DNA from 2 places in the Streptomyces sp. NPDC059008 genome. Region 1 is predicted to be linked to the other one. Evidence: riboswitches for the same ligand, from Rfam matches in the RefSeq annotation. Region 1 holds a riboswitch; the other holds the start of a gene.
What was found. Region 1 has a riboswitch for ZMP and ZTP ahead of glyA (serine hydroxymethyltransferase). Riboswitches for the same ligand answer to the same signal wherever they lie in the genome.
Positions count from the first base shown of each region.

Region 2: linked by a shared signal. The riboswitch ahead of ACFWZH_RS32135 (bifunctional 5,10-methylenetetrahydrofolate dehydrogenase/5,10-methenyltetrahydrofolate cyclohydrolase) and the one ahead of glyA (serine hydroxymethyltransferase) in region 1 are both predicted to bind ZMP and ZTP.

Region 1 is NZ_JBHYJC010000002.1:442,116-456,851, forward strand. It holds gene ACFWZH_RS04815 (PLP-dependent aminotransferase family protein) at 1-224, shown strand, start outside; gene ACFWZH_RS04820 (aromatic prenyltransferase) at 796-1,683, shown strand; gene ACFWZH_RS04825 (NUDIX hydrolase) at 1,882-2,352, opposite strand; gene ACFWZH_RS04830 (XRE family transcriptional regulator) at 2,356-3,072, opposite strand; gene ACFWZH_RS04835 (asparagine synthase) at 4,172-5,644, shown strand; gene ACFWZH_RS04840 (class I SAM-dependent methyltransferase) at 5,672-6,388, shown strand; gene ACFWZH_RS04845 (class I SAM-dependent methyltransferase) at 6,450-7,094, shown strand; gene ACFWZH_RS04850 (DUF4232 domain-containing protein) at 7,160-7,696, opposite strand; gene ACFWZH_RS04855 (GNAT family N-acetyltransferase) at 7,905-8,444, opposite strand; gene ACFWZH_RS04860 (MerR family transcriptional regulator) at 8,499-9,302, opposite strand; gene ACFWZH_RS04865 (VOC family protein) at 9,295-9,831, opposite strand; gene ACFWZH_RS04870 (hypothetical protein) at 10,187-10,606, shown strand; gene ACFWZH_RS04875 (glutathionylspermidine synthase family protein) at 10,623-11,813, shown strand; gene rocD (ornithine--oxo-acid transaminase) at 11,925-13,130, opposite strand; ZMP/ZTP riboswitch at 13,365-13,455, shown strand; gene glyA (serine hydroxymethyltransferase) at 13,495-14,736, shown strand, end outside.
Region 2 is NZ_JBHYJC010000042.1:28,360-43,095, reverse strand. It holds gene ACFWZH_RS32180 (MarR family winged helix-turn-helix transcriptional regulator) at 19-459, shown strand; gene ACFWZH_RS32175 (aromatic ring-hydroxylating dioxygenase subunit alpha) at 505-1,677, opposite strand; gene solA (N-methyl-L-tryptophan oxidase) at 1,689-2,876, opposite strand; gene ACFWZH_RS32165 (FAD-dependent oxidoreductase) at 2,964-5,405, opposite strand; gene ACFWZH_RS32160 (S-(hydroxymethyl)mycothiol dehydrogenase) at 5,483-6,568, opposite strand; gene ACFWZH_RS32155 (IclR family transcriptional regulator) at 6,758-7,561, opposite strand; gene ACFWZH_RS32150 (bifunctional 3-phenylpropionate/cinnamic acid dioxygenase ferredoxin subunit) at 7,730-8,050, shown strand; gene ACFWZH_RS32145 (NAD(P)/FAD-dependent oxidoreductase) at 8,047-9,219, shown strand; gene ACFWZH_RS32140 (SDR family NAD(P)-dependent oxidoreductase) at 9,251-10,078, opposite strand; gene ACFWZH_RS32135 (bifunctional 5,10-methylenetetrahydrofolate dehydrogenase/5,10-methenyltetrahydrofolate cyclohydrolase) at 10,199-11,053, opposite strand; ZMP/ZTP riboswitch at 11,075-11,164, opposite strand; gene ACFWZH_RS32130 (hypothetical protein) at 11,204-12,289, opposite strand; gene ACFWZH_RS32125 (hypothetical protein) at 12,518-12,769, shown strand; gene ACFWZH_RS32120 (hypothetical protein) at 12,865-13,089, shown strand; gene ACFWZH_RS32115 (SPFH domain-containing protein) at 13,193-14,428, shown strand; gene ACFWZH_RS32110 (PPOX class F420-dependent oxidoreductase) at 14,564-14,736, shown strand, end outside.

The sequences.
Region 1 (14,736 bases):
CCGGACTCCACGCCGTACTGGAACTCCCGCCCGGCACCGAACGCTCCATCGTCCAGGCCGCCCGCTGGCAGGGCCTCGCCCTAGAAGGCCTGACCCGCTTCCGTGCCCCCGCCACCCCCACACCCCCACGCGACGCCCTGGTGGTCGCCTACGGCACCCCACCCGACCACTCCTTCACCGGCGCCCTGGACGCCCTGATGAGGGCGCTGCCGCCGGGGGAGTAAGGGGTGGGCGGCGGCCCTGCGCCGCAGGTCTTTCGCGGTACGACCAAGGGGCGCGACCGGCACAGGCCCAGGAACGCCAGGCCGTCGCCCTGTGCGGCGACTTTCGGTCTTCCGGCCCGTCCACCGCCCTCCCACCTGGGTCACCTCCTGGCGGAAAGTCGCCGAAACGATCTTCCTGCTCCTTCGAGTGGCATTCCGAGCACACCCGACCCCACCCACGCCGCCCGGATGACCAGGCTCGCAGAACAGGCCATTTCCGCACCTGGCCTGTTGTGCCACCACCACACCATGGACCGGTTGATGCACTTCCGCACCAGCCGCCACACTGCGATTCAAGGCCGACTCTCCTGCACAAGTGCCACGCTCGACGTCCTGATGCGCTCCGAGAAACCGCACCGACGCCCGCCGGGTGCCAACACCTCGTACGCACAGGCTCAACGTGCGCACGAAATCCGCGCGCACACCTTCGGAGCATCCCTGGCTAGCTGGTACCGGCCACGTCCCCAGCCGATCCGTGAGTAACTCCCCGGCGCATCGCGCCCGTCGAACGCACCCGATCAGGAGAATCGTCATGTCTCAGACGCTGCCGTCACCGCTCGGGCTCGACCTCGCCAAGCTCAGGGCCGACCTGCACGACTGCGCTCAGGCCGTAGAGGTGCCCTTCAACGCCCCGGCCGTCGACCGGCTGCTCAGCACGCTGGCCGACCTGTGCACCGACGCATGGCTCGGCATGCGCACCACCACCCGGCCGGCCGGGAGGCGGGACCTCAACCTCCGCGTGTGCTACCGCCGGCCCGTCCACCCTGTCCCGCTGCTGCGCGAGGCCGGACTGCTCACCTTCGACGGGCACCCCATGGAGAGGCTGCTCGACGAACTCGTCGACGCCTTTCCGTTGTGGTGGGGCATCGACGCGTCCGTCAGCGGCTCGGTCGACAAGTTCTGGCTCGTCTTCGACAACGGTGTCCCGCTCGCCGATGTCCTGGCCCTACCCCATCTGCCACCCGCCGTTCGCGCCTCCCAGGACCACTTCGAGCGGGCCGGCATGGACAGGGTCGGCCTGATCGCCCTGGACTTCGGGCATCGCACCGTCAACGTGTACTCACCGGTCTTTCCGCCGGGGACACTGACGTACGAAACCGTCACCAGCCTCATCTCCGGCCTCGGCTTTCCCCTCCCCGCCGAGGAGGAACTACAGCGCAACACCGATGCGTTCGACGTCTATCAGACGTTCAGCTGGGACGAACCCGGTGTGCTACGCCTGTGCTTCCCGGTTCGGTACACCGCCGCGGACTTCCCCACGCACTGCCACCCGGTCCTCAAGCAATTCGTCGAAACGGCCCCCTTCGCGGTTGATCAGCGGTCCTTCGTCCACTACACCACCTACGGCCCACGCGGCGGCTACTTCAAGGTCCAGTCCGACTACACGGGAAACCACCGGGACACGTTCCTCCCTCAATGACGGCGCGCCTGCGCCTACTCCGCGACCTCCGTAGGGGGTCCCATCCAGAGGCCGGCCCCCAGCCCGGCGACGGCGTGTGCCCATGCGGAGCCGCTCGTTCAGGAACTCTCGGGCGCCTGGGGCCGAGCCGGGACCCGCCCTCGCACACGAGCGGGCGGCGGCCTCCGGCAGAAGATGGCGGCTCTCGCTGTTGGACGGCTATCCCAGATATGGAGTTGGACGGTTCTCCAGGAAGTGCCGAATCCGCAGCCGCTGAGTGTGATGCATGGGAAGTTCATCAATTTCGCTTGGGGCTACGAATCGAATCTCTGAGGACTCATCGGAGATCGCCAGCGAGCCGCCGACGATGTGCGCGGTGAAGCACACATTGAACTGTCGCCTTACCTCCCCGTTGCTGTACGCGATGACATGACGTGGATCCGTATAAGTGCCGACGAGCCCTGTGATCTCTACGTCCAGTCCGGTCTCTTCCTTGACTTCCCGCACGGCCGTTCCCGGCAGGGAGTCCGTCATATCCATTCCGCCACCAGGGAGCGCCCACAGGCCGTTGTCGGTGCGCTGTTGCAGCAGAACGCGTCCATCGTCATCCGTGACGACGGCCGACGCCGCGACGATCAGACTGTTCGGTTTGGGTGCACCAGGGTCGTCGTAATATTCGGTCCGTGACACTGCTCATCCTCCTTGTATGGGTGTTGCGGTAGCCCATACGGCATCGAAGCTCCCTGCGTAGCCGTCGAACATGCCCCCGTCGTCGTTGCGCCGGAGGTGCCACACGGGCGCAGCATAGGCATTCGCACCCCACACATGGGAATTCACCAGCATCTGGTCGTCGGCGCGGTAGATGCTGTTGTAGAGGGTTGTTCCGTGTGTCCGGAGCTCGATTCCTGGTGTGTCTACGAGCGCCCGGTAATGCATGATGGCCAGTCGGCAGCGTGATGCGATCCCATGGCCGAACGCCTCCTCCCTGCCGCGCTGTTGAACGTTGGCGCTGCCTGCGTCGCCTACAGCAATCCGTACGGTGCAGCCTTCGGCGGCGCGCTCGCGCAACAGGTCATTGAGGCGCGGGTATGCCTCATGCAGGAATACGGCCGCGTAAACGAGTACATCAATCTGTTGGCGTGCCTGAGTGAAGAGACCGATGAAGGTGGAAACGGGGAGATCCGCCCGCTGGGTGTAGAGCGCGACAAGTTCGGGACTGACGGCCCTTGCTGCGTGTGCTTGCCTCAGCTTTGGCCAGAGTGCAAACACGTCTTCTCCTATTGTCTCGGCGGCCCGCATGGCGGTTTCCCTGCGCGGCGTGCGGCCCAGGTTGACCCACCGTTCTACTGACTTGGGATCAACATCAACCTTCGCTGCCAGGCTCGCATGAGTCCAGCCGCCTGCCATCATCGCGGCCCGAAGTCGTTCGTTTGGCACTCAGCCCCTCCCTGGACGTTGGTAGGGACGCTCTACCCGTCGCGGGACGTCCCTAAGTGTCCGTTGTCCGAGGTTCCGGCGTCCCCTGAGAGCCAGCGATGCTCGCGGACAGCAATGACCCCCGCGACGCGCTGCGTGCGTCCGGGGGCATGGCCATCAACTACTGAGGAGTTGACGACATGACCAACGCTACAGCGAGGTTCTTAATCCCGCTGCTGCGACTGCTGTTTCCCCCACGAGGCTGCCACCGGTCGGCTGGCGCACCGCCCGCCGCGAGGCGCGGGGATGAGCCGACGCTCATGGCTCCCCGTGTCCCCGTGAGCCGGCCACGCTTGCTGCGCGGCGAAGACTCGGCCCTGATCCGCCCATACGTCCTCACGCCCGAGGAACGACAGGAACGGCGGTTGCAGCGCGGCCGGCGGCGGTCGTTGTGGCTCACCGCGTATGGAGTCGATGCCGGTCCGCGCTGGATCCACGGTGTGGAGGTGACGGGCTGATGGCCCGCGTCTGTCAGCCCGTTCACCTGATGCAACCGCTGTCGGCGCCGGAGCCCGAGCCGGTTGCCGGGTGTGATGTATGTGCCGCCCTTGCAGAGCAGCGCGCGAGGGCGCAAGCCGCCGGGGACAGGTCCAAGGCGATCGACTGCAGCGTCGAGATGCGCCGCCACCCCCACGAGCCCGCCTCGCCTGTCGAAGTCCGGGGCACACCGCGCGAGGGGGCCGCACTGCCTCCGAGGCAGGGCCACCACCGATAGACCCCCGCGCCCGGCTGCCCTGGGGTGGGCATCGGCTGGGGCGGGTCCACTCTCCGCGCGTGTCAGGCGCGGGGACTGTCCATCCATCACCGTACGCAGGGAGGAGGTAAGACCATGAGGGTTGACGAGCTGTTCACCGGAGAACTGATCACCGGTGTCCCGAGCATGGACGCGGCGCTGCTCGACAAGATGCCTGGCGGTGGCGACGACAACGGCGACCACTGCAAGTGATCCATTCCTGGCAGAGGCGGGGCGAGGCTGAGGCTGATCGGGCCTCGCCCCGTAGCGTCCCCGTAGCAGCATCAAGGAGATGATCACGTGCTCTCGTTGCGCCTGAGGCTGGCAGACCTCGCGTCGCCCAACTGGCAATGGAGTAACGACCGGTGGGTCAGCGGAGACAGCTGGATCAAGCCTGCGGGCTCTGCGGCGCTCGCCTCGAAGCTCGTCGCCACCGAAGCTCATCACTTCACTGCCTCGGTGCAGGAACGCAAAGAGGGCGAGGCGGAGTTCACCGCGCTGGACATGCGACCGCGGCGGGTTCGTCTGACGGCAGGCGTGTTCGGCACGGCGCCGCTGTATCTCATGGCAACCGGTGACGAGCTGCGTGGCGAATGGGACCTCTCTGAGCTGCGGTCCCGTCTGCGGACGGATCGGCTTGTTCCGCGGGTGGTCTCCCGGACCCTGAGCCGACAGCATCGGTACACCATGGACACCCTTTTCGAGGGGGTGTACCGGCTGACCGAGCGCGCTACAGCCGTGTTTACTTCGGATGGGCTCAGCGTGACGTACCCCGAGCCCGCCGAGCATGTGCTGAAGCCCCGCACGCTCCGGGCCGACGTGGACCCGCTCACCGCGTTGGACTCTCTCCTCTCCGGTGTGGTCGACCAGGCGCCGGCGCCCACGGGACGAGTGGGGCTCGAACTCTCGGGAGGGGCCGACTCGGGCAACGTGGCCGTGTCGGTCTCCGCGCGCGGCGACGGTGTGATCCACAGTTTCGGGCTGGTGCTCGGTGGCGCGCTCGGCGTTCAACAGCGGGAGAGGCGCCGGGCGCTGACTGGCCATTTGGGCTTCCGTGACACCGCAGTTCCTGCCGTGCAGCATCCGCCGTTCGTACCGGGTGGCGTGCGCGCCCGGGGCGTGCCGCACGACCCGGCGGGCGAGTTCTATCAAGAAGCCTTCGACGTACTGCGCGAGCAGGCAGCCCTGCGGGGCTGCGAGGTGATCTTTACGGGGCACGGCGGGGACGAGGTCAACGCTCATCATTCGAGGACGAGCGCCGAACTCCCGCCGGTGGAACATGTGCCCTGGCTGGGCCCAGTAGCGACGGAGGCACTCGCCGAGGTGGATGAGGATCTGGCGCCGATCCCGGTGCTCCCCATACCGACCCTCATGGCGTTCGGCCGCCACAATCCGGGCTATCTGCGCGCCGGCGTCTGGCCGGTCGCCCCGCTCGCACATCCCCGCATCGTGCGCTTCATGGAGCAGCTACCCGCCGCGTACAAACGAGGAAAGACGCTGTTTCGTGATCGGCTGCGGCGGGCTGGACTGCCCGAGTCGGTTGCCGCGCCGGCCGAGCCGGAGAACTTCCTGCCGCTCATGGAGGCGGGGTTGCGCACGTACGGGCTTCCCGCCCTCGATCGCATGGCACGGGATTCGCTGCTCGTCGATCTCGGCTACGTTGATCCCAAGGCGCTCGCTCTCGCCTGCGAGCATGCCCGGCATGTACCTGTGGTGCCCGACCTGCTGTGCGACACGCTCGCTCTGGAAATCGGGCTGCGGACCTTCGCATGACCAGCTCCGACGTGGAAGCCGAGCGACATGGAAGCTACGAATGTCTTCTACCGGGATCCCGCGCTGTACGACGCGGTACAGGCGGACAGCGGCAGCGCCGAGACGTGTCAAGCTCTGATCGAGCGTTACCGCCCGGACGCGGCCGCACTGGTGGACTTCGGATGCGGCACGGGGCGCGACCTGGAAATCCTGGCCAAGCGATTCGAGTGCACCGGCGTGGACCTGCAGGCGCGCATGATCACGTACGCCCACCGCGTCCGCCCCGGCCTCGACGTCCGCATCGGCGATATGCGGTCGTACCGGCTCGGACGGCGTGTCGACGTCGTGACGTGTCTCGGCAACTCCCTGGCTTACGTGCACGACAACAGTGGGATCCGGGACGTGTTCGCGACGTTCGCCGCACATGTGCTCCCCGGCTCGGTCCTGGTGCTCTGCTCGCCCGTGTCGCCGATCATCCGGACCGAGCCGACAACCGCCACCGTCGAGACACCGGGAACGCGCGCCACGGTCACCGTCCGCTACGAGTGGGAACTGCGGACACAGATCAACACCATGCATCGGCATTGGGCGTTCGCATCAGGCGACGAAGCATGGGACGTGGTCCGGCGCAGAGTCCTGTTTCCGCGTGAGCTGGAGCACTACGCATCGGGCGCAGGGTTCGAGGTTGTCGACATGGTGAACGGGGTGGGGAACAGGGCACTGATCGGTCCGACGGCCTACACCGTGGCCCGCTACCGTCCTTGACAACGCTGGCCCCCGCTCCGCGACGGCGGGGGCCACACCGCATGCGCGAAAGAGAGCGAAAGTGCCGACCGTCGAAGAACGCCTCTGGGACACCTGGGTCGAAGCGGCCTCCGGGCGGGCCGACCAGGCGCTGACCAAGATGCGTTGGACCCAGTACGGCGACCACGGCCCCGGCCACGAGCTGCTGGGGGATGCCCGGCGCGTCCTGGAGCTCGGCTTCGGCACCGGCCGCCATCTCACGTTCCTGCTGGAACAGGGCTTCGACGTCCTGGGCGTGGACCTGTCCCCGCTGGGAGTCGAGCTGGCGCGGCAGCGATACCCGGAGGTGGACGCGTCACGGTTTTCCTGTGCGGACGTCCGCGACTACCTGGACGGCACCAGTGAGTGCTTCGAGGCGATGTACTCGGTCTTCGGCGCCTGCTGGTTCACCGATCCGCAGGATCTGATGCCCCTGATCCGCAAACGGCTCGCCCCCGGCGGCCGACTCGTCTTCTCCCAGCCGCCGGCCATCCCCGGCTGCTACGGCGCGCAAGGCATGTTCAAAGGCGGATTCGCGGGCGAACCCATGTTCCTGCGCCGCTACGACTACACCCCAGAGGCCTGGGCCGACATGCTGCGCGCCGCCGGCTTCGGCCAGGTCGAGGTGGTGATTCTGGACGCCCCCGTGGCAGGGAACATCGGGACCCTGCTGGTGCAGGCGTCGTGATCGCTTGCCGCGCGGAGCGGCAGCGCCGGGAGGTGCCGAGCCGAGCCCACCGGCTCGGCGGGTGACTACTCCGCGACCTCCGTAGGCGGTCCCATCCAGATCGCGTCCTCGCAGACGCTCAGTTGGGTGCGGCGGCCCGTCTCGTCCCGGGCCGATATCGGATGGCGGCCCTGGGGGTCGCGTGGTGCGGCGATCACGGCGGTGTCGACGCTGACCATGCAGCCTTCGGGCTGGGTGGCCCGGTCGGAGTCCTTGTAGCGCAGCGCGGTCGTCAGGGTGCCGCCGCGGCTAAGGTCGATGGGCATCGTCCGGCCGTGCCCCTGTGCGTCGGACATGGGGCCCTTGCCGACGTGCACCTCGAAGACCGGGAAGCCGCGGAAGACACAGGTTCCCGGGCCCTTGTTGGCGATGGACAGTCGCGCGTCGCGGTGGGTGCTGTGCGGCTTCTTCTTCAGCACGGTGAGCTTCCAGCGCAGGCTCTTCGTCGTGCAGTCGGCGTGCAGGGCCGCCATCCGGGGCGAGCCGCAGCCGAGCAGGCCCAGGCCGAGGGTGACGGTCAAGGTGAGCGCGGCCGCCGCCGCGAGAAGTGGACGCCGGCGCACGACTCCCCCTGGTGGTTTCGCTGTTCTTTCCGCTGTTCTTTCCGGATGTCGCATAGGACTTCTGTTGAGGAGGAAGGGTTTCGTGTGCTCGGGGTTGCCTCTGTTCGCGGGGGAGTGATCGATTTCCGGGCAGGCGCGGTCGACGACGCCCGTACGGCGCGGTCGACAACGCGCTTACGGCGCGGCTCCGACTCCCCCTACGGCGCGGCTACAGCTCCCGTACGAAGGACACCCGGTCCAGTCCCGGACCGTCGTAGTCCGTGTGCACCGGTACGCCGTCGTCGTCGGTCCGGTCACCCGGCTCCAGTCGGAAGCCCATACGGGTGTGGTACGCGATGGAGTCGCGGTTGTTGGGGCTGGTGATGCAGCGGACCCGGCTGCGGCCTGCCTCCCGGGCGAGGGTGAAGAAGCGCTCGTACAGCGCGCTGCCGATTCCGCTGCGCTTGCCGTCGGGGCACACACCGACGTAGTGGATGTAGGCCGTGTGCGGGTCGGTCTGGGAGAGGAAGCCGATCAGGAAGGCGTGCAGGGTGCCGTCGGGGCGCTCGACGAGGAAGCTGGTGTCGGTGAAGTGCTGCAGGAAGAGGCGCGGCACCATCAACTTGCGTTGCAGCGTGCCGGCTTCACCGCCCAGGCCGCCCCACCAGTCGGCCAGGGCCTCCTGGATGCGCGGATGGTCCGACGCCGCGGGACGGCGCAGCGTCAGCTCGTCGGATATCGGTCCGGGCGCCGGGGTGCTGTCGGTCATGCGGCCAGCCTAGGTGTGCTCCTCCCGCGGGCGCAGGATTGCCGGTCCCGCGCTCTACTGCCAGGTCGCGGTGTCGGGGTCGATGCCGTGGGCACGCGCGTCGGCGTCCACGAGGCGACGGAACCACGTGGCGAGGCCGGTGCGGACGCCGTCGTAGTGGGCGGCGAACGCCGGATCGGCCTCGTACATGCGGCCGAGGCAGACCTGCATCTGCCTGGTGAGGGGAAAGTACGAGGCAAAGACCTCGCGGTGCCGCTCGACGAGTCGGTTCGCTTCCGGGCTGCCAGGCGTGACGCCGGCGTCCATCGCCTCCCCGAGGGCGCGGTCGAGGGCGGCGTTGGCGTCGGCGACGGCCTGCCATTCCTCCGGACCGCGAGAGGCCGAGCGTTCGGCGTACTGCCGCCATTGCGTGGTGTCTCCGTAGCGCTGACGGGCCTGGGCGGCCCAGTCCGGGTCCCACTGGGGGCCGAAGACCGCGGCCTGCTGCTCGACGGTCAGCAGCAGGCCGCGCTCGTGGGCGTCGATCATCCGGTCCAGTCCGGCGCCGAGCCGCTGGAGGCGGTCGATCCGCTCGGCTACCTGGATGCGCTGCGCGCGCAGTGCGCCGGGCACGTCCGCGGTCGAGTCGTCCAAGACGGTCCGGATCCGGTCCAGGCCGAGTCCGAGCTCTCGGTAGACGACGATGCGGTGCAGGCGTTCCAGATCTCCAGTGGTGTAGAGCCGGTATCCGGCGGCCGTGCGCAGCGACGGTCGCGCCAGACCGATCTCGTCCCAGTGGTGCAGCGCGCGGACCGTCACACCCAGACGTGTCGAGACCTGACCGACGGTCAGGCCATCGGCGTCAGTGGTATCAGGCATGTTCCGCATTGTCGCCGCGACCGACGTCCGGTGGGGTGATCCCGACTGCTGCAAGGTTCCGGGCCTCCTGACTGGCCGGATCGAAGGGCTTCGCCGCGGTGAAGACGATCCGGGCGTTCTCGGGGGTGATCACCGTCACGTCGCGGGTGTTCCAGGGGGTGTCCCGTGGACCGTCGACCGAGTCCGGGCGCAACGCACGACAGGCCTCGACGAGGGAATCGACCTGGCTGAGCACGCCCGCGAAACTGAAGCTCATCGCCGGCGGTTGCTCCGGAACGCTCGCCGCCGGGACGAGGAGTACGTCCTGGAAGGCCCACCGGCGCAGATGCACCACCTGGCCGGGGATGCTGAACAGCTCGAAGAACCCGAGCCCACGAACCCAGAAGTCCATCGACGCCGCGAAGTCGCTCGTGGGGATCGTCACGAACGCGGGCATTCCGTAGATGCCGCGGAACGGCTCCGGCGGAACCGCATCCGGGCCGGGGGTGGGCACGGGGCTCATCTCGAACGCGTTGTAGTAGTCGCTCATGCACCCGACTCTCCAGCCTCCCGCAGCGTGAGGGTCAAGTCGGTTCCGGCGCGGGCCGCGGGTCTTGCCGGTCCCGGCCGCGGCCCGGGACGTCCGCCCCCGGCCGGGGCCGGCCGACGCCCGCCCCGCCCCGCCCCGTTCGGTGCCGTTGCACAGCCGTGGCACACAGCGGACGGGAAGGGGCAGATCCTCCCGAGGGCCGTGAGGCGACCGCAGGGGGACGAGTCGGAACCAGTCGGAATCAGGACGGGGGCGTATCGGGGGCGAGGGGAGCCGGTCTCTAGGCTTGGCCGGAGTCACAACGATGTACGTCCGATGTACGACCGAAGTACGTCCACGGGGGAAGCGGGAAGACATGGCCGAAAAGGCACGTCGGCGGCTGCGGTCGAGCACGGTGATCCTGGGAGGCATGGGCGCGCTCGCCGCGGCCCTGACGTCCTGCGGCTCCGAGCCCGACAAGCGCTGCGTCGACCGCAACAGCTACGACATGGCCAAGGGCTACCGCATCGTCGACTCCAAGAACTGCTCCGCGGGCGGCGGCTCGTCCAGCGGAGGCAGCACCACGAGCGGCGGCGGATACGGCACGAGCGGCCGAGGCGGCGGGGCGGGCAAGAAGCCCGTCGACGGCCAGTGGTACTACGACCCGAGCAACAAGGGCGGCACGTACGCCGCCGACGGCACCTTCAGCAAGAGCTCGGCCGTCAACCGCGGCGGCTTCGGCTGCTCGGGGTCGCACGGCAGCGGCGGCGGCCGGCACGGCTCCTTCGGCGGCTGAGCGGCCGGGTCGCGGCATGGAACGCCACACCATCGAGCCCCGCCCCGGCTGGCAGCAGACCGTCGAGGCGCAGGGGCTGATCTACCCGCTCACCCGCTACCCGGACGACTCGCTGCGGCCGTACTGGGACGAGAGCGCGTACTACGAGTTCACCCTCCCCGAGGTCGAGGCCCTGGAGGAGGTCGTCGAGGAGCTGCACGGCATGTGTCTGGCCGCGGCCGCGCACATCGTCGACCAGGGCCGCTTCGCCGACCTGGGCATCGTCGATCCCCGGCTGGTGGAGCTGGTCGCCGAGTCCTGGCGCCGGCGCGAGGAACTGCCGTCCCTCTACGGGCGGTTCGATCTGCACTACGACGGCACCGGCCCGGCCAGGATGCTGGAGTACAACGCCGATACGCCGACCTCGCTGGTCGAGGCCGCCAGCCCGCAGTGGTTCTGGATGGAGGAGCGCTTCCCGGGCGCCGACCAGTGGAACTCGCTGCACGAGCGGCTGGTGGCGGCCTGGAAGCGGCAGGCGCCGCTGCTGCCGCCCGGTGCGCCGCTGCACTTCGCGCACTCCGCGAGCGACGAGCTCGGCGAGGATCTGATGACCGTCGCGTATCTGGAGGAGACGGCGCAGCAGGCGGGCCTGGAGACGGTCGCCATCTCCATGGAGGACATCGGCTGGGACCGGCTCTCGGGCCGCTTCGTCGACCAGCGGCTGCGCTTCATGCGGGCGTGCTTCAAGCTCTACCCGTGGGAGTGGCTGGCCACCGACGACTTCGGCCCGCACGTCCTGGACACCCTCGACAACGGCGGCGGCACCGGCTCCACCCTCTGGATCGAACCCGCCTGGAAGATGCTGCTCTCCAACAAGGCGCTGCTGGCGATCCTGTGGGAGCTCTACCCCGGACACCCGAACCTGCTGCCCGCGTACCTCGACGGGCCGCGCGAGCTGGCGCAGACCCGTGGCTACGCGGCCAAGCCGCTGCTCGGCAGGGAGGGCGCCGGCGTCACGCTGCACGAGCCGGGCGCCGCGCCGGTGCTGCGCGGGCCCGAAGACCCGTGCTGCTACCAGGAGCTGGCGCCGCTGCCGGACTTCGCCGGCAACCGTGTCGTCCTCGGCGCCTGGGTCGTCGAGGACGAGGCGGCGGGGCTGGGCATCCGCGAGTCGTCCGGACCGGTCACGGACGAGTACGCGCGCTTCGTGCCGCATGTGATCCGCTGAGGCGCGCCACGGTGCGCCCGGCGCCACCGCGTGGCCGGGCGCCACATGGCGCAGCGAGCGGCCAGGGCCTTCGGCCCGCCGGTCGCCCGCTGCGTGCTCGCGGCGCCCGCGCTACCCCTCCAGCACCTCCCGCAGCCGGGCCAGCCCCCAGTCCAGGTCCTCCTTGCTGATCACCAGCGGCGGGGCGATCCTGATCGTCGCGCCGTGGGTGTCCTTGACCAGTACGCCCCGCGCCATCAGCTGCTCGGAGACGTCCCGCCCGGTGCCGTGCGCGGGGTTGATGTCCACGCCCGCCCACAGCCCGCGGCCGCGTACCGCGTCCACCGTGCCGTCGCCCACCAGCAGCCCCAGCTCGGAGTGCAGATGCTCGCCCAACTCCGCGGCGTGCTGCTGGAGTTCGCCGGTCCGCAGCATCGCGATGACCTCCAGCGCCACCGCGCAGGCGAGCGGGTTGCCGCCGAACGTCGAGCCGTGCTCGCCGGGCGCGTAGACCCCGAGCACCTCGCGGGAGGAGACCACCGCCGACACCGGCACCACTCCGCCGCCCAGCGCCTTGCCCAGGACGTACATGTCGGGCACCACGCCCTCGTGCTCGCAGGCGAAGGTCCGGCCCGTACGGCCCAGCCCGGACTGGATCTCGTCGGCGACGAACAGCACGCCGCGGCGGCGGGTCAGCTCCCGCACGCCCGCCAGGTAGCCCGGCGGCGGCACCAGCACGCCCGCCTCGCCCTGGATCGGCTCCAGGAGGACGGCGACCGTGTGGTCGTCGACGGCCGCCTCCAGGGCCGCCAGATCGCCGTAGGGGACGATCTCGAAGCCGGGGGTGTACGGGCCGAAGCCGGCGCGGGCCTCGGGGTCGGTGGAGAAGGAGACGATGGTGGTGGTGCGGCCGTGGAAGTTGTTCTCCGCGACGACGATCTTGGCCAGGCCGTCCGGGACGCCCTTGACCTGGTAGCCCCACTTGCGGGCCGTCTTGACGGCCGTCTCGACCGCCTCGGCGCCGGTGTTCATCGGCAGCACCAGCTCCATCCCGCACAGTTCGGCCAGCGCGGCGCAGAAGTCCGCGAACCGGTCGTGGTGGAAGGCGCGCGAGGTGAGCGTGACCCGTTCCAGCTGTGCCTTGGCGGCGTCCAGCAGACGACGGTTGCCGTGTCCGAAGTTCAGCGCGGAGTACCCGGCGAGCATGTCGAGATAGCGCCGGCCCTCCACGTCCGTCATCCAGGCGCCCTCGGCGGTGGCCACGACGACGGGCAGCGGGTGGTAGTTGTGCGCGCTGTGGGCTTCGGCGGCGGCGATGCCGCGTTCCGTGGACGTCACCGGTGACTCCGTTTCGGTAGGCCGTACGGGGCATATGCACCGAGATGCCCCTCTATAGTGCCGCGTGGGTGGATTGTTCGGAAGCCGTTGCGGCGGTTCGGTGTTCCGGCGCCGGGGCGAGGCGGGCGGGCGTCCGGGGCCCCCGGGGAGAGGCGCGGGTCGGCGCCCCGAGGCCGGCGGGTCGCCCCCAGGGCCTTTCCGGCCCTGACCCATCGGACAGGCCCTAGACTCGGCGGTGCGCACCGCGACTGGCGTACGGGGAATCGACCCCGAGGGAGCGGTGCGAGGACACCATCACGAGGTGCCGCCCGCCTGGGCACCCGGGACCCGACCGGACCACCGATCGAGCGCCCCGGAGGACGCCATGTCACTGTCCCTTCCCCATCCCGCGCTGCACGCCGCCGATCCCGAACTCGCCGCCCTCGTAGGCGCCGAGGAGCGGCTCCAGGCCGACACCCTGCGGCTGATCCCCAGCGAGAACTACGTCTCCGCCGCCGTCCTGGAAGCCACCGGCACGGTCCTGCAGAACAAGTACAGCGAGGGGTACGCGGGCCGTCGCTACTACGAAGGCCAGCAGAACATCGACCGCGTCGAGACGCTGGCCGTCGAGCGCGCCAAGGCCGTCTTCGGCGTCGAACACGCCAACGTCCAGCCGTACTCCGGCTCGCCCGCCAACCTCGCCGCGTACCTGGCCTTCGCCGAGCCCGGCGACACCGTGCTGGGCATGGCGCTGCCGATGGGCGGCCACCTCACCCACGGCTGGGGCGTCTCGGCCACCGGCACCTGGTTCCGCGGCGTCCAGTACGGCGTACGCGCCGACAGCGGGCTCATCGACTTCGACGAGGTGCGCGACCTCGCCCGCAAGGAGCGCCCGAAGATCATCTTCTGTGGCGGTACGGCCGTCCCCCGCACCATCGACTTCGCCGCCTTCGGCGAGATCGCGCGGGAGGTCGGCGCGGTACTCGTCGCGGACATCGCCCATATCGCCGGTCTGATCGCGGGCGGCGCCCACCCGTCGCCCGTACCCCACGCCGACGTGATCTCCACGACGACGCACAAGACCCTGCGCGGCCCGCGCGGCGCGATGCTGATGTCCCGCGCGAGCCACGCCAAGGCCGTCGACAAGGCCGTCTTCCCCGGCCTCCAGGGTGGCCCGCACAACCACACCACCGCCGCCATCGCGGTCGCCCTGCGCGAGGCCGCCGCGCCCGCCTTCCGGGACTACGCGCACGCCGTCGTCGCCAACGCCAAGGCGCTCGCCGAGGCGCTGCTGGCCCGCGGTTTCGACCTGGTCTCCGGCGGTACCGACAACCACCTGGTGCTGATCGATCTGACCGGCAAGGACGTGCCGGGCAAGGTCGCCGCCAAGGCGCTGGACCGGGCCGGGATCGTCGTCAACTACAACACCGTCCCGTTCGACCCGCGCAAGCCCTTCGACCCGTCGGGCATCCGGATCGGTACGCCGTCGCTGACCTCGCGGGGGCTGGGCACGGATCTGATGCCGCAGGTCGCGGAGTGGATCGAGCGGGGCGTGACGGCCGCGAAGGCGGACGACGAGGCGGCCCTGGCGGCGGTCCGGGGGGAGGTCGCGGAGCTGATGGCCGGC
Region 2 (14,736 bases), on a different contig from region 1:
GCTCGTTACGATGCGGGGATGACCTCCATGCCCGCCGACGAGCGTCTCGGATCGCATATCAAGCGCGCCGAACAGGCCCTCAATGCGACCAAGTACGCCGTGCTCAAGCCGGCCGGCCTGACCGTCGCGCAGTACGCCGCGCTGCTGTTCCTCACGGAGCAGCCGGGGATCTCGGCCGCGGCGCTGGCCAGGGCGTGCGGGGTCACGCCCCCGACCATGAACACCGTGCTGAAGAACCTCCAGGAACGCGGGCTGATCGAACGCACTCCGCACCGGTGGCACAAGAACGTTCTGGAGACCCGCCTCACCGACGAGGGCACCAGGGTCATGGCCGACGCGGACGCCCGCGCCATCCGGGTCGAGCGGGCCCTTGCGGCGGAGTTCAGCGACGCGGAGCGGGAATCGCTGGTCGCGCTCCTGGGCCGGTGCGTGGGCCTCCTGGAGTCCGTCCGGCCGTAGGCCCCCTCCGCAAGGCCAGGTCAGACCAGATCGGCTCAGATCAGGTCAGCCGCGCTCCCCCGCCAGGCGGTCGGTGACCCAGCGGTGGAAGGCACCGATGTGGTGCTCGCTGGGCACCAGCACCCCGCCGTCGCGGTAGGCGCGGGAGTGCATGGCGGGCTGGGTCCGCTCGCAGGCGTCGAAGTCCTGGGTGTTGACCCGGTGGAAGAGCTCGACGGACCGGGAGACGTCGGCGCCGGAGTCGACGACCTCGGGCAGATACAGCCAGTCGCACTCGACGAGGGTGCGGTCGGGGGCCGTGGGGAACATCCGGTGGACGATGACGTGGTCGGGGACGAGGTTGACGAACACCTGCGGCCGGACGGTGAGCGCGTAGTAGCGGCGGTCCTGGACGTCCTCGATGCCGGGCAGCCGGCCGAAGCCCTCGCCGCCGTCGACGGTGAACCCCGCGGCCTCCGCGGCGAACTCAGCGCCATGGCCGACGTAGTACTGGGCGGCGAAGCCGTCGGCGAACTCCGGGAGGACGTCGGTGAGTTCGGGGTGGATGGTGGCGCAGTGGTAGCACTCCATGAAGTTCTCGATGATGAGCTTCCAGTTGGCGCGCACGTCGTAGCCGATGCGCCGGCCGAGGGCGAGTCCTTCGGTGCGGTAGCGGTCGATGGCGGCCGGGTCCCCCAGCCGCTCGACGGCCGCGCCGATCACGGTGTCCTCGAAGGACGGCGGGTCGTCGGCCAGACACACCCAGGCGTAGCCGAGCCACTCGCGCAGCGGGACGGTCACCAGGCCGCGCTCGGTGCGGTCGATGTCCGGCATCTTCTGCAGGTTGGGGGCGGCGATCAGGCGTCCGTCGAGGTCGTAGGTCCAGGCGTGGTAGGGGCACTGGAGGTTGCGGCGGACCTCGCCGGACTCCTCGGTGCACAGCTGCGCGCCGCGGTGGCGGCAGATGTTGAGGAAGGCGCGCAGCTCACCGGCGCGGTTGCGGGTGATCAGTACGCTCTCCCGGCCGACCCGGACCGTGCGCAAGGCGCCGGGCCGGCCCAGGTCGGCGCTGCGTACCGCGCAGAACCACAGGCGTTCGAAGATCTTCTCCTGCTCCTGGCGGAAGATCTCGGGGTCGGTGTAGTAGTGGCCGGCGAGGGTGCTGATCAGGCTCGGGGCGACGCCGGTCGCGGGCCCGGCGGGCGCCGCCGGCACGGACTCGGTGGGTGTGGTCGTCATGGGTGCTCTCCTCAAACGGCCGCGGCGGCGGGCCGGCCGGGGGGCGTTCCGGCGAAGCGGCGGGAAGGGTCGAACAGCTCGATGGGGTGCGCGGTGGCACCGGTCAGCGCGAGATCGGCGACGATCTCCCCGACGACCGGTACGAACTTGAAGCCGTGCCCGGAGAAGCCGCAGGCGACGGTCACCGTCCCCGGGTGCGCGGGGTGCCGGGTGATCACGAAGTGCTCGTCGGGGGTGTTGGAGTACATGCAGGTGGCGGCCTTGAGGAAGCGGCCGGGCAGGGCCGGGATGCGCGGGGCGAGCTGGTCGGCCATGGCGCGTACCTCGTGGTCGTGCACGGTGCGTTCGATGGTCTCGGGGGTGCAGACGGTGCCCTTGCGGAAGAACGCGACCTTGGCGCCGCCCTCGGGGCCGTCGATCGACGGGAAGCCGTAGATCTGGACGCCCCGCGCGTCCTCCCAGATGTAGATCGGATGCCGCTCGGGGACGAACGGCGCGGTGCCGCCGTCGGGTGCGAACCAGTACATGACCTGCCGTTCGATGGTGAACGGCACGCCCAGGTCGGTGAGCAGCGCAGGCGCCCAGGCGCCCGGGCAGATCACCAACTGCCCTGCGGTGTAGGTGTCTTCGGGGGTGTGGACGCGGACGCCGGCACCGCCGGGAAGCTCCTCCCAACGGGTGACCGGCTCCTCGAAGTGCAGCTCGGCACCGTCCTGGGTGGCGAGTCGGACGTGGGCGGCGACGGTGTACTCCGGCCGGACGAGCCCGGCCCGCGCCTCGTACAGCGCGACCTCGTCGTCGGCGGGGGTGAGGGTGGGAAAGCGGCGGCGGATCTCCTTGGCGTCGAGCATCTCGTGCGGCAGGTCCCACTGCCGGGCGGACTGCAGACTGCCGCTGACGGTGCGGCTGTCGGGGCGGCCGACCATCACCCCGCCGCACAGGGTGGCGATCTCACGGCCGGTGGCCCGCTCCAGCTTGTCGTACAGCTCGTACGAGCGCAGCAGCAGCGGCACGTAGGCCGGGTCCTCGAAGTAGGACTGGCGGATGATGCGCGAACCACCGTGGCTGGAGCCGCGGTTGTGCACCGGGCCGAACCTCTCCAGGCCCAGGACCCGTGCGCCGCGGGCGGCGAGATGGTGGGCCGCGGCGCTGCCCATGCCGCCGAGCCCGAGGACGATGACGTCGTACGTGGGGGACACAGTGGCCTCCTGGCGCGTATGGCGCGTCTGTGGTGTGCGGGCCCGTCCGGCCCCGATCGACCGGACGGGGCCCGCAGGGGTGTCTCGCTAGCGGCGGATGCGGGTCATCTTCGGGTCGAAGAGCGGCTCGTCGGCGACGGTCGCCGGGACCTTCTCGCCGAAGTACTCGATGTGCACACCGGTGCCGGTGGCGAGCGGCGGCAGCCAGGCGTAGGCGACGCAGCGGCCCAGCGTGTAGCCGTACGAAGCGCTGGTCACATAGCCCGCGGGCGCACCGCCGAGGTACACCGGCTCCTTGCCCAGGACGTTGGCGGCGGGGTCGTCGAGCAGCAGCGCGGTCAGTTTGCGGGTGAGGGGGCGGTTCGCGTCGAGTGCGGCCCGGCCCACGAACTCCTTGTCCGCCCGGACCGCGAAGCCGACCCCCGCCTCGTGCGGGTCGTGCTCGGCGGTCATGTCGGCGCCCCAGGCGCGGTAGCCCTTCTCCAGGCGCAGGCTGTTGAAGGCCGAGCGGCCGGCCGCGATCACGCCGAGTTCCCGGCCCGCCTCCCACAGGGTGTCCCAGAGCCGCAGTCCCAGGTCGGCGGTGGTGTACAGCTCCCAGCCCAGCTCACCGACGTACGACAGGCGCATCGCCGTCACCGGCACATGGCCCAGGTGGGTGTGCTTCGCGCGGAAGTAGCCGAAGCCCTCGTGGGAGAAGTCGTCGCGGGTCAGCGGCTGGACGAGGTCGCGAGCGAGCGGCCCCCACACGCCGACGCAGCAGGTGCCGGAGGTGATGTCGCGGACCTCGACGCCGTCCGGCGCGTGCCGCAGCAGCCAGTCGAGGTCGGCCGGGGAGTTGGCGCCGACCTGGAAGCGGTCGGGGGCCAGGCGGGCGACGGTGAGGTCGGAGCGGATACCGCCGGTCTCGTCCAGGAGCAGGGTGTAGGTGACCGCGCCGGGCTTCTTGCGGAGGTTGTTGGTGGTCATACGGTCCAGGAAGTCCAGCGCGCCCCGGCCGGTGACCTCCAGCCTGCGCAGCGGGGTCATGTCGTACAGCGCGACCTTCTCGCGGGTCGCCTTCGCCTCGGCGGCGGCGATCGGCGACCAGTAGCGGGCGGACCAGGCGTCGCGCTCGGGGAGGCGGAGTCCCTCGCTGAGCGGGGCGTTGGCCTCGTACCAGTGGGGGCGCTCCCAGCCGCCGCTTTCGAGGAAGTACGCGCCGAGCTGCTGCTGGCGCGCGTGGAAGGGGCTGGTGCGCAGCGGTCGGGGCTGCTCCATGGGCTGCAGGGGGTGGAGGACGTCATAGACCTCGATGAAGTTCTGGGCGCCGCGGTCGGCGACGTAGGCGGGCGAGCGCTGGGCGTCCTCGAAGCGGTGGAGGTCGCACTCGTGGATGTCGGTGGCGGGCCGGCCGTCCGTCATCCACTCGGCGACGGCCTTCGCGACGCCCGCGGAGTGGGTGACCCAGACCGCCTCGGCGAGCCAGAATCCCCGCAGTGCGCGGGATTCGCCGAGCACCGGCATCCCGTCGGGGGTGAAGGAGAAGACGCCGTTGAAGCCCTCGGCCACCTCCGACGCGCCCAGCGCGGGCAGCAGGGTGACGCTGTCCTGCCAGCTCGGCGCGAAGTCGTCCTCGGTGAAGGGCAGCGACGACGGCATGACGGGAGCTTCGTCGAAGGCGGCGACGGTGAAGGGGTCGACGGGCATCGGGCGGTGGGCGTAGGAGCCGATGCCGATGCGGTCGGTGTGTTCACGGAAGTACAGGTCGCGGTCCTGGAAGCGCAGGATCGGCCGGCTCGCCTCGGTACGGGGGTCGTTGACACCCGCGAGCTCGGGAAGCGGTGCGGTCCTGGCGTACTGGTGGGCGAGCGGGAGCAGGGGCACGTCCACCCCGGCCATCGCGCCGATCACCGGACCCCAGAAGCCGGCGGCCGAGACGACATGGTCGGCGGGGAAGCTGCCCCGGTCGGTGACGACGCCGGTGACCTGGCCGTTCTCCCGCTCGATGCCGGTGACGGTGTGCCGTTCCAGGAAGCGGGCGCCGTGCCGCGCGGCCCGCTCCATCTGGGAACGGCAGGCGAGCAGGGCGCGGGCCAGTCCGTCGTCGGGGGTGTGGAAGCCGCCGTGGAGCACGGTCTCGTCGAGCATCGGCCAGAGCCGCTTGCACTGCCGCGGAGTGAGGAGTTCCCCGCGCACGCCCCAGGAGGCGGCGAGTCCGGCCTTGCGGTGCAGATCGGCCCAGCGGGCTTCGGTGGTGGCGACCTCCAGACCGCCGACCGGGTTGAAGCAGGGCAGTCCGTCGACCTCCAGGGAGCCGAACTTCTGCACCGTGTACGCGGCGAACTCGGTCATGGTCTTGGAGGGGCTGGTCTGGAAGACCAGGCCCGGGGCGTGCGAGGTGGAGCCGCCGGGGGCCGGCAGCGGGCCCTGTTCGAGGACGGTGACGTCGGTCCAGCCGCGGGCGGTCAGCTCATCGGCGAGCGAGCAGCCGACGATGCCGGCGCCGATGACAACCACACGGGAACTGTTGGCGGGCGTGCGGGACATGCCCCTCCTCCTGCTGGTCGGGGTGGTCGACGGGAGTGCTGCGCCGTTACCGGATCGGTGGGGTGCGAAGGACGCCGCTACAGGACCACGACGGAGCGCAGCACCTGGCCGTCGCGCATCTTGTCGAAGGCGGACTCCACCTCGTCCAGGCCGATCGTCTCGGTGACGAACCCGTCGAGGTCGAGCCGTCCGCCGAGGTAGCGGTCGATCAGGAGGGGGAAGTCGCGGCTGGGCAGGCAGTCGCCGTACCAGGAGGACTTCAGCGCGCCACCGCGCGAGAAGAGGTCGATCAGCGGCAGCTCGATGCGCATGTCGGGGTCGGGCACCCCGACCAGGACCAGGGTCCCGGCCAGGTCGCGCAGGTAGAAGCCCTGGGTGAAGGTCTCGGGGCGGCCGACCGCGTCGATGACGACATCGGCGCCGTTGCCGCCGGTGAGCTGCCGTACGGCCTCGATGGCGTCCGTACCACGGGAGTTGACGGTGTGGGTGGCGCCGAAGCGGGTGGCGCCGTCCAGCTTCCGCTCGTCGATGTCGATCGCGATGACCCGGCGCGCCCCGGCGATCGAGGCGCCGGCGATCGCGGCGTTGCCGACGCCGCCGCAGCCGATGACGGCGACGGTGTCACCGCTGCCGACGGCCCCGGTGTGCACCGCGGCGCCGTACCCGGCCATCACCCCGCAGCCGATCAGTCCCGCGGCCTCCGGGCGCGCCGACGGATCGACCTTCACCGCCTGCCCCGCCGCGACCAGCGTCTTCTCGGCGAACGCCCCGATGCCGAGCGCGGGGCTGAGCGGGGTGCCGTCCGGCAGGGTCATCGGCTGGGCGGCGTTGCGGGAGTCGAAGCAGTACCAGGGCCGGCCGCGGCGACAGGACCGGCAGCCGCCGCAGGGCGCCCGCCAGGCGAGTACGACGTAGTCTCCCGGGGCGAGTTCGGTGACGTCGGGGCCGACCGCCTCGACGACGCCGGCCGCCTCGTGGCCGAGCAGGAAGGGGAACGCGTCGTTGATCGCGCCGTCGCGATAGTGCAGATCGGTGTGGCACACCCCGCAGGCCTGTACGGCGACGAGCACTTCGCCCGGCCCGGGATCCGGCACCAGGATCGTCCGCAGCTCGACCGGTGCGCCTTGTTTCGCCGCGACGACGGCATGGACTTCGTGTGGCATGCCCTACCCCTCGGTGTTGCGCAGTGCACGACTGGTTGCGCGATGAGAGACATAGTGGGAACGCGGCCTCGGCACCGTCAAGAGGTACGCCCCAGCACTTGGTAAAAGGCTCGTGACACGTCCGCACACAGCCGCGGGGCCGGAACAACCGCTCCGGCCCCGCCCGCGCCACCCGTGCCCGTCAGCCCCTCAACAGGCGTACCCCATCCGCCGCGAGAGCTCCTCGGCCGCGGCGACGGTGCCCTTGACGACCTGGGGCAGCCGCTCCTCGTCCAGCCGGTAGGCGGGCACCGAAACGCTGATCGCCCCGATCACCGAGCCGTCGTGCGCCCGCACCGGCGCGGCGACCGCGCGCAGCCCGAGCTCCAACTCCTCGACCGCCACCGCGAACCCCCGCTCGACGACCTCCCCGAGCTGCCGGCGCAGCTCGGCGGCCGAGGTGACCGTCCGCTCGGTGAGCCGCGGCAACTTCCGCCCCAGGACCGCCTCCTGGACCGGTGCGGGCTGATGGGCGAGCAGCGCCTTGCCGCTGGAGGTGGCGTGCAGCGGTGTACGGCGGCCGAGCCAGTTCTGCGCGGTGACCGAGGCCGGGCCGCGCGCCTGCATGATGTTGACCGCGGCATCGCTCTCCAGCACCGCGATGTTGACCGTCTCGCCCAGCTCGTCGGCCAGCTGCTTGCACACCGCCGCGCCCTCCTGGGAGATGTCCAGCCGTACGGCGGCCGCACCGGCCAGCCGCAGCACTCCGGCGCCGAGGTAGTACTTGCCGCGCTCCTGCTCCTGACCCACCAGCCCGCGGCTCTCCAGCACGCCGAGCAGCCGGAACGCGGTCGACTTGTGCACACCCAGCTCGTCGGCGACCTCGGTCACCCCGGCCTCGCCCAGCCGCGCGAGGATCTCCAGAACGGTCACTGCCCGGTCCACCGACTGCACCACGCTCGCGGGCCCCTTCGGCGGTCTGCCTTCCGGCCGCCCCTCCACGTTGTCCGTCATCTGTGGGATCTCACCACCTGGGAACCCGGTCGCGGGTCCGATTCCGTGCGCTCGGCATTTGCGGGGATCGCTTGACGCACACGCTCCCCGTCTGGATTCTGTTGCGCATAGCGCTTCATCGTGCGCAACGCGAAACTCGATGATACCGAACAGTAACAGGGGGGTCCTGTGATTCCTGTCTGCCCGCTCGCCGACCTGCCCGCAGGCGAGTCCGTACGCATCGACACCGCACCTCCGATCGCCGTCTTCAACGCCGACGGGCAGCTGTACGCCATCGACGACACCTGCACCCACCAGGACGCCTCGCTCGCGGACGGCTGGCTGGAGGGGTGTCTGGTCGAATGCCCGCTGCACGCCGCTTCATTCGATCTCCGCACCGGAGCGCCCACCTGCCTGCCCGCACGCCGGGCGGTGCGCACCCATCCCGTGACCGTCGAGGACGGCATGATCTACGTCCACCACGCCGCCGAGGAGGGCACCGCCGCATGAACTCGGTCGCTGTCATCGGGGCGTCGCTGGCGGGGCTGTACGCCGCGCGGGCCCTGCGCGCCCAGGGGTTCGAGGGCCGCCTGGTGATCGTCGGGGACGAGCGGCACCGCCCCTACGACCGGCCGCCACTGTCCAAGGACTTCCTCACCGGCTCGGCGGGCCAGGACCAACTGGCCCTCGCCGACGCCGAGGAGATCGCCGGACTCGACGCCGAATGGCTGCTGGGCACCCGGGCCGTCGGCCTCGACACCGCCGCGGGCTCGGTGCTCCTCGACGGCGACCGGACCCTGAGCACCGACGGCGTGGTCGTCGCCACCGGCGCCGCCCCCCGCCACCTGGCCGGCCCCGCGCCCGGCGGAGCGCACACCCTGCGCACCCTCGACGACGCCCGGGCACTGCGCGCGGACCTCGTCCGGGGCCCGGTCAGGGTCGTGGTGATCGGCGCCGGCTTCATCGGTGCCGAGGTCGCCGCCTCGTGCGCCGCCCTCGGCCATGACGTCACCGTCGTCGAGGCCGCGCCCCTGCCGCTGCTGCCCCAACTCGGCGACGAGATGGCCCGGATCTGCTCCGCCCTCCACGCGGACCACGGCGTCACCCTCCTCACCGGCACCGGCGTCGCCCGCCTGCACGACGGTGGCGGCACCGAACGGCGGGTCACCGCGGTCGAGCTGTCCGACGGCCGGCTGCTGCCCGCCGAGGTCGTGGTCACCGGCATCGGCGTACGCCCGAACACCGACTGGCTCGCCGGCTCCGGGCTGCCGCTCGACGACGGCGTGCGCTGCGATGCCGGCTGCGTCACCCCGCTGCCCAACGTCGTGGCCGTCGGCGATGTCGCCAGGGTGGCCGGCACCCGCACCGAACACTGGACCGGCGCGACCGAGCAGGCCGCGGTGGCCGCCCGGAACCTGCTGGCCGGCAGCACCGTCGCCACCCACCAGGCGCTGCCCTACTTCTGGTCCGACCAGTACGGCGTACGCATCCAGTTCGCCGGCCGGCGGGGCCCCGCCGACACCCCGCGCCTCGTCGAGGGCTCGCCCGACGACCGCAGCTTCCTCGCCTGCTACGAACGCGACGGGCGCCCCACCGCCGTCCTCGCCCTCAACCGGCCCCGCCCCTTCATGCGACACCGCCGCGAACTCGCCCGCGCCACCCAGCCGGCCACCACCTGACCTCCCGCCCGGGAAGGCGCCGCCCCGGCCGTCAGCGGCCGCGGTCCTCGCCGTCGCCACGCGGCTCCAGACGGAAGGTGAACGCGGCGCCGCCGATGTCGACGGCCGTGGCGCCGCCGTCGACGGTGAGGACCGCGCCGTTGACGAAGGACGCGGCGGGCGAGAGGAGCCAGTCGACGGCCTCGGCGACCTCGTGCGGCTCGCCGGGGCGGCCGACGGGGAGCAGCCGGGTCGCTTCCTCGTACGCGGCGTCGATGCCGCCGGTGAGGCCGGACTCGTCGGCGAACCGCGCCATCCGCCGGTCGGCCATGTCCGTACGCACCCAGCTGGGGCAGACGATGTTGGCGCGGAGTCCGTCGCGCCCGTAGTCGACGGCGAGGGAGCGGCAGAGCTGGAGCAGGGCCGCCTTGGAGGTCGCATAGGCGGCGTTGCCGGCGCCGTTGCGCAGGGCGGAGACCGAGGCGACGGCGACGACCGAGCCGCGTGCCGCCAACAGGTGTGGCAGGGCGGCGCGTTGGAGGAGGAACGGGCCGGTGACGTTGGTGGTCATCACGGCCTCCCAGTCCTCGATCGACAGATCGCCGACGGAACCGCTGCGGCCGATGCCGGCGTTGAGGACCAGCCCGTCGAGCCGTCCGTACGCCGACACGGCCGCATCGACCAGGCCCTGGACGGCCTCGGGGTCGGCGGTGTCGGAGGGGTGGGCCAGGGCGCCGGTCTCCTCGGCGAGGCGGTGCAGCGGTTCGGGCCGGCGGCCGGAGACCACCACCTGATGGCAGGCCGCCCGCAGCAGCCGGGCGGTGGCGGCACCGATGCCCGTACCGCCGCCCGTCACGATGACAACGCGCTGTTCCACCATGGCCGTTCACCCTCCGGTTGATGATCGTTCATCGCCCTGGCGATCATACGGAGGGCGACTGCCCGCCGCCGCACACTTCCGGCCCCCTCCCGCCCCGCACGGGACCTCGGTGCCGCGCCGTCAGACCGCCGTCGACTGACGGGCCGCGGCGTCGACGGTCTGGGTGAGCAGGGTGGCGATGGTCATGGGGCCGACGCCGCCGGGGACCGGGGTGATCAGGGAGGCGCGGCTGCTCGCGGAGTCGAAGTCCACATCGCCGACGTTGCCGGGGTTGTAGCCGGCGTCGATGACGACCGCACCCGGCTTGATGTGTTCGCCGGTGAGCAGACGGGGCCGGCCGACGGCGGCGATCAGCACGTCGGCCTGCCGGGTGATCGACGCGAGGTCGGTGGTGCGGGAGTGGCAGTAGGTGACGGTGGCATTGCGGCCGAGCAGCAGCATCCCGACGGGCTTGCCGAGGATCGCGCTGCGGCCGACCACGACGGCGTGCTTGCCGGCCAGCTCGACGTCGTAGTGGTCGAGGAGGCGGAGGATGCCGGCCGGCGTACAGGAGGCGAAGCCGTCGACACCGAAGCTCATCGTGGCGAAGGAGTGGTAGGTGACGCCGTCGACGTCCTTCTCGGGAGCGATGGCCTCGAACGCGGCGCGCTCGTCGATGTGCGGGCCGACCGGGTGCTGGAGGAGGATGCCGTGGACGGTGGGGTCGTCGGAGAGCTCGGTGATGGTGCCGACCAGCTCCGCGGTCGTGGTCTCGGCGGGCAGCGCGACATGCCGCGACCGGATCCCGGCCTTCTCGCAGCGGGCGCGCTTCATCCGTACGTATGTCGCGGAGGCGGGGTCGTCACCGACCAGTACGGTGGCCAGGCAGGGGGCCTGGCCGGTCTCCCGGGTGAGGGCCGCCGCGCGGTCCGCGGCCTGCTCGACGATGCGGCGGGCCAGTGCGCTGCCGTCCATGAGGCGGGCGGTCTGGGACATCGGGTGCTCCTGAGCGTCGTGAGGGATCGCCCAGGCGCGCGGCAGATGGCCGGGGGCGGCCGGGCCGCTTCCCGGTGGTACTCCACCCAAGCGCCAGTCACGGCCCGCCGACCACTGTAATCGACGGCGGATCGCTCCTGGGAGCCGGCGTCAGGTGCCTCCGTGACCGCCCGGCGCCGGGGTGGGCGTGGAGGCTTCCCATTGGCTGAGGATGCCGTCCCAGTCGTGCTGGGCGGTGGTGATGGCGCTGGGGTCCCAGGTGGCGGGGGCGGGCTGTTGCCCTTGGTACACCTGGTAGTCCTGGTAGTTCTGGTTGCCCTGGTAGTTCTGATAGCCCTGGTACTCCTGATAGCCCCGGTAATCCGCGTTGTTCTGATAGCCCGCGTACTGCTGCTGTTTCCAGGGTTCGTGCTCGTACGCCTCCCGTGGGGGCTGCGAGGGTCGCTCGCGCCAGGCCAGATGCGGAGTCTCGGACTGCTGGGAGGGCTGGAGCGTGGCCATCCGGCGGTGGCGGCCGATGCGGTCCGGTGGTGGGGTCTGCGGGCTCTGGCGGTTCTCGGGGGCCAACTGCTGGGCGCGGGCCACGAGGAAGCGGACGTCGAGACCGAGTTCGGTGGCCAGGGCCGTGAGGTCGACTCCGGTGTGCCAGCTGCTCATCAGGATCGCGTCCAGGGCCGGCGCCCAGGCCGAGTCGGTGGCCTGGGGCGCAGTGGCCTGGGGCGGGGCGGTCTGGGGCGGGGCGGCCTGGGGTGGGGTGGACGGGGGCGGGGCGGCCTGGGGCGGGCCGGCCGCCGGTGCGCCGGTGTGGCCGGGCGGAACCTGGCCGGGCGCGGCGGCCTGGGCCGAGGGGTGCGCGGCGGGGTGGGCGCCGCTCTGCCCCTGCTGGTGGGCGGCGGCCGGCTGGGCGGGGGGCTGCTCCCGGGCGGCGGTCTGCTCGCCCGCGGGCGGCTGCTCGTTGGCGGGGTGGGCGGGCTGGGCGAGCAGGCTCTTGGCGACCGCGCGGGCGTCGTCCTTGCCCACCGTGCGGCGGGCCAGGCGTACTTCGCGTTCGTCCAGGCCGAGCAGGTCCGCCACCACCGCGTCGCTGCCCACGGTCACGGCGAAGGCGGCCAGCGTCCGCGACCGGCGGACCTCGGCCTCGTCGAGGAGTCCCTGCGTCCGGCGGACCTCGTCATCGCTGCTGCAAAACGCCTGTGCGAGTACCGCGTGGCGCTCCCACAACTCCCTCGGTTCCATGACTGCGACAACGTTCCTTCGTCCGGATTGGACTGCTTCCCGGCAATAGATCACTGCATGGGGTGATATTCGAGGGTGTTTCGCCCCCCTCGGAAGGACGCATGTGCGGGGAGCCGCAAAAATACGCAGTGACCCCAGGCCCGCAGGATCGTTTCAACGGCCATGAGCGCTCCTACCTCCGGCACCGTCGCAGGTCACGGACAGACTTCCCTCCCGCGCCCCGGATCCATGCCCCGGTGGATCACCGCCGAGGTCGCCCACCAGACCCCGTTGTACGCCACGCTGGTGCGGATTTGGACGGAGCGCGCCGCCACGGTACCGGGGGTCGCCGACCCCGAATGGCAGCGGCTGGTCTCGTACCGCTGCCTGATGGAGGAGACCGAGACCGCGCTGACCGCCCTCCGGCCGCACCGCGCCCCCGACGTGCTGCCCGCGCGCCGGCCGGTCCCAGCGGCCCGGCCCGCCCGGCTGGACTCCTGAGCCGGCCGGATCGCCCGGAGTACCGTTGAGTTGTCGAGATTTCCCGCTGCCCGGCTTCCGGGCCGACAGCGGCTTTGACCAGCGACGGAGCCCGGGTGAGCGCGAGGGATGACACGGACTTCGACCCGATCGGCGCGATCGGGCGGGTGACCGTCTCGATCCCGAGCGACGGTCCGGGCGAGGTGCTGCTGCCCGTACGCGGCGGGACCGAGGCCTTCGCCGCCTGGTCCCGAGAGCCCATCGCCCGCCATACGCAGGTCGTCGTGGTGGACCACACCTCGGCGCGGTCGGTGATCGTCGCGCCGCTGCCGGCCGCCTGACCCGGACCGGAGCCCGTACGGCCGAGCCGGGGATGCCTCCCCCGCTCCGCGCCGTCCCCGCCCGGAGTACCCGGGCCGGCCGCACCGGACCAGGAGCCTTGTGATGTTGTTCTGGCATGTTCCCGCGCCGAACGAGGCGCTGTTGATCTCCGGCTCGAAGCGCCGTGCGGGGGACGCGCAGTTCCGTATCGTCACGGGCCATGGCTGCTGGGTCATGCCCGTCAAGCAGAAGGCGAGTCTGCTGTCGCTGTCGCTGCGGGAGGCGGAGATCTCCGAGGACTGCGTCACCCAGCAGGGCATCCGGCTCGCCGTCCGGGCGGTCGCCGTCTTCAAGGTCGGCGACGACCCGACGTCGATCGCCAACGCCGCGCGACGGTTCCTGGACGAGCAGGACACCATGGAGGAGCTGGTGGGGCGGATCTTCGCCGGCCATCTGCGCTCGATCGTCGGCGGGCTGACCGTCGAGCAGATCATCCGGGAGCGGGACCGGGTCGCCCAGGAGGTCAAGGACGGCAGTCACTCCGAGATGGAGAAGCTCGGCATCGTCGTCGACGCCCTGCAGATCCAGGAGATCGGCGACACCTCCGGCTACATCACCAACCTGGCCGCCCCGCACGCCGCGGCGGTCGCCAGCGCCGCACGGATCGCCGAGGCGAAGGCCGACCAGGAGGCGGCCGAGCGGGAGCAGCAGGCGGCGGCGCTGAAGGCGAGGTACGAACGGGACACCGCGATCAAACGGGCCGGGTTCCTGGCCGAGACCGAGCAGTACAACGCCAGCGCCGCACAGGCCGGTCCGTTGTCCCAGGCCAGGGCCTCACAGCAGGTCATCGAGGAGCAGACGGCACTGGCCGAGCGGCAGGCCGCGCTGGCCGCCCGGCGTCTGGAGGCCGAGGTCCGCCGCCCCGCGGACGCCGAGGCCTACCGGCTGCGCACCTTGGCGGAGGCGCGGCGCGACCAGGTCCGCTTCGAGGCGGACGCCCGTGCCTACACCGAACGCGCGCTCGCCCAGGCGCGCGCCGACGCCAATACCGCGCTCGCCGCCTCGCTCCGGGACGGCAACCAGGAGCTGATCGCCGCCAACCGCACCGTCGAGAACCTCCCGGCGCTGGCCCAGGCCGCCGCCGAGGGCATCTCCGGCTCCCGGCTCACCGTCCTCAACGGCACCGACGGCATCGACGAGATCGCCTCCGCCATCGTCGGCCAGGGCCTGGCCATCCTCGACACCCTGAAGAAGGGACCCGCCGCGGCACCCGGCACCACCGCCCCGCCCACCGCGCCTCCCCCGCTGGCGGACGGGGACGGTTCCCTCCCGCGGAAGGCCGCGCCTCCCAGAGGGTGACGGGCCATAGGCGCGAAGATGACCGCAGCGGCGCACCGAGTGCGGCGACGTACCGGACGCGGCGACGCACCCCACGGCGGCGACGCATCCGAAGGCAGCACGTCCCCCTACCGCAGCGAACCGAGAGTGCCTCCCATGTCGAAACCACCGCTCCCCGAAGCCGCCGTCACCATGCTGGCCAAGCCCAATCCGGCCGTCATCACCACACTGCGGCCGGACGGCCAGCCGGTCTCCACGGCCACCTGGTACCTCTGGGACGAGGGCCGGGTGCTGGTCAACATGGACGAGGGCCGCAAGCGACTGGAACA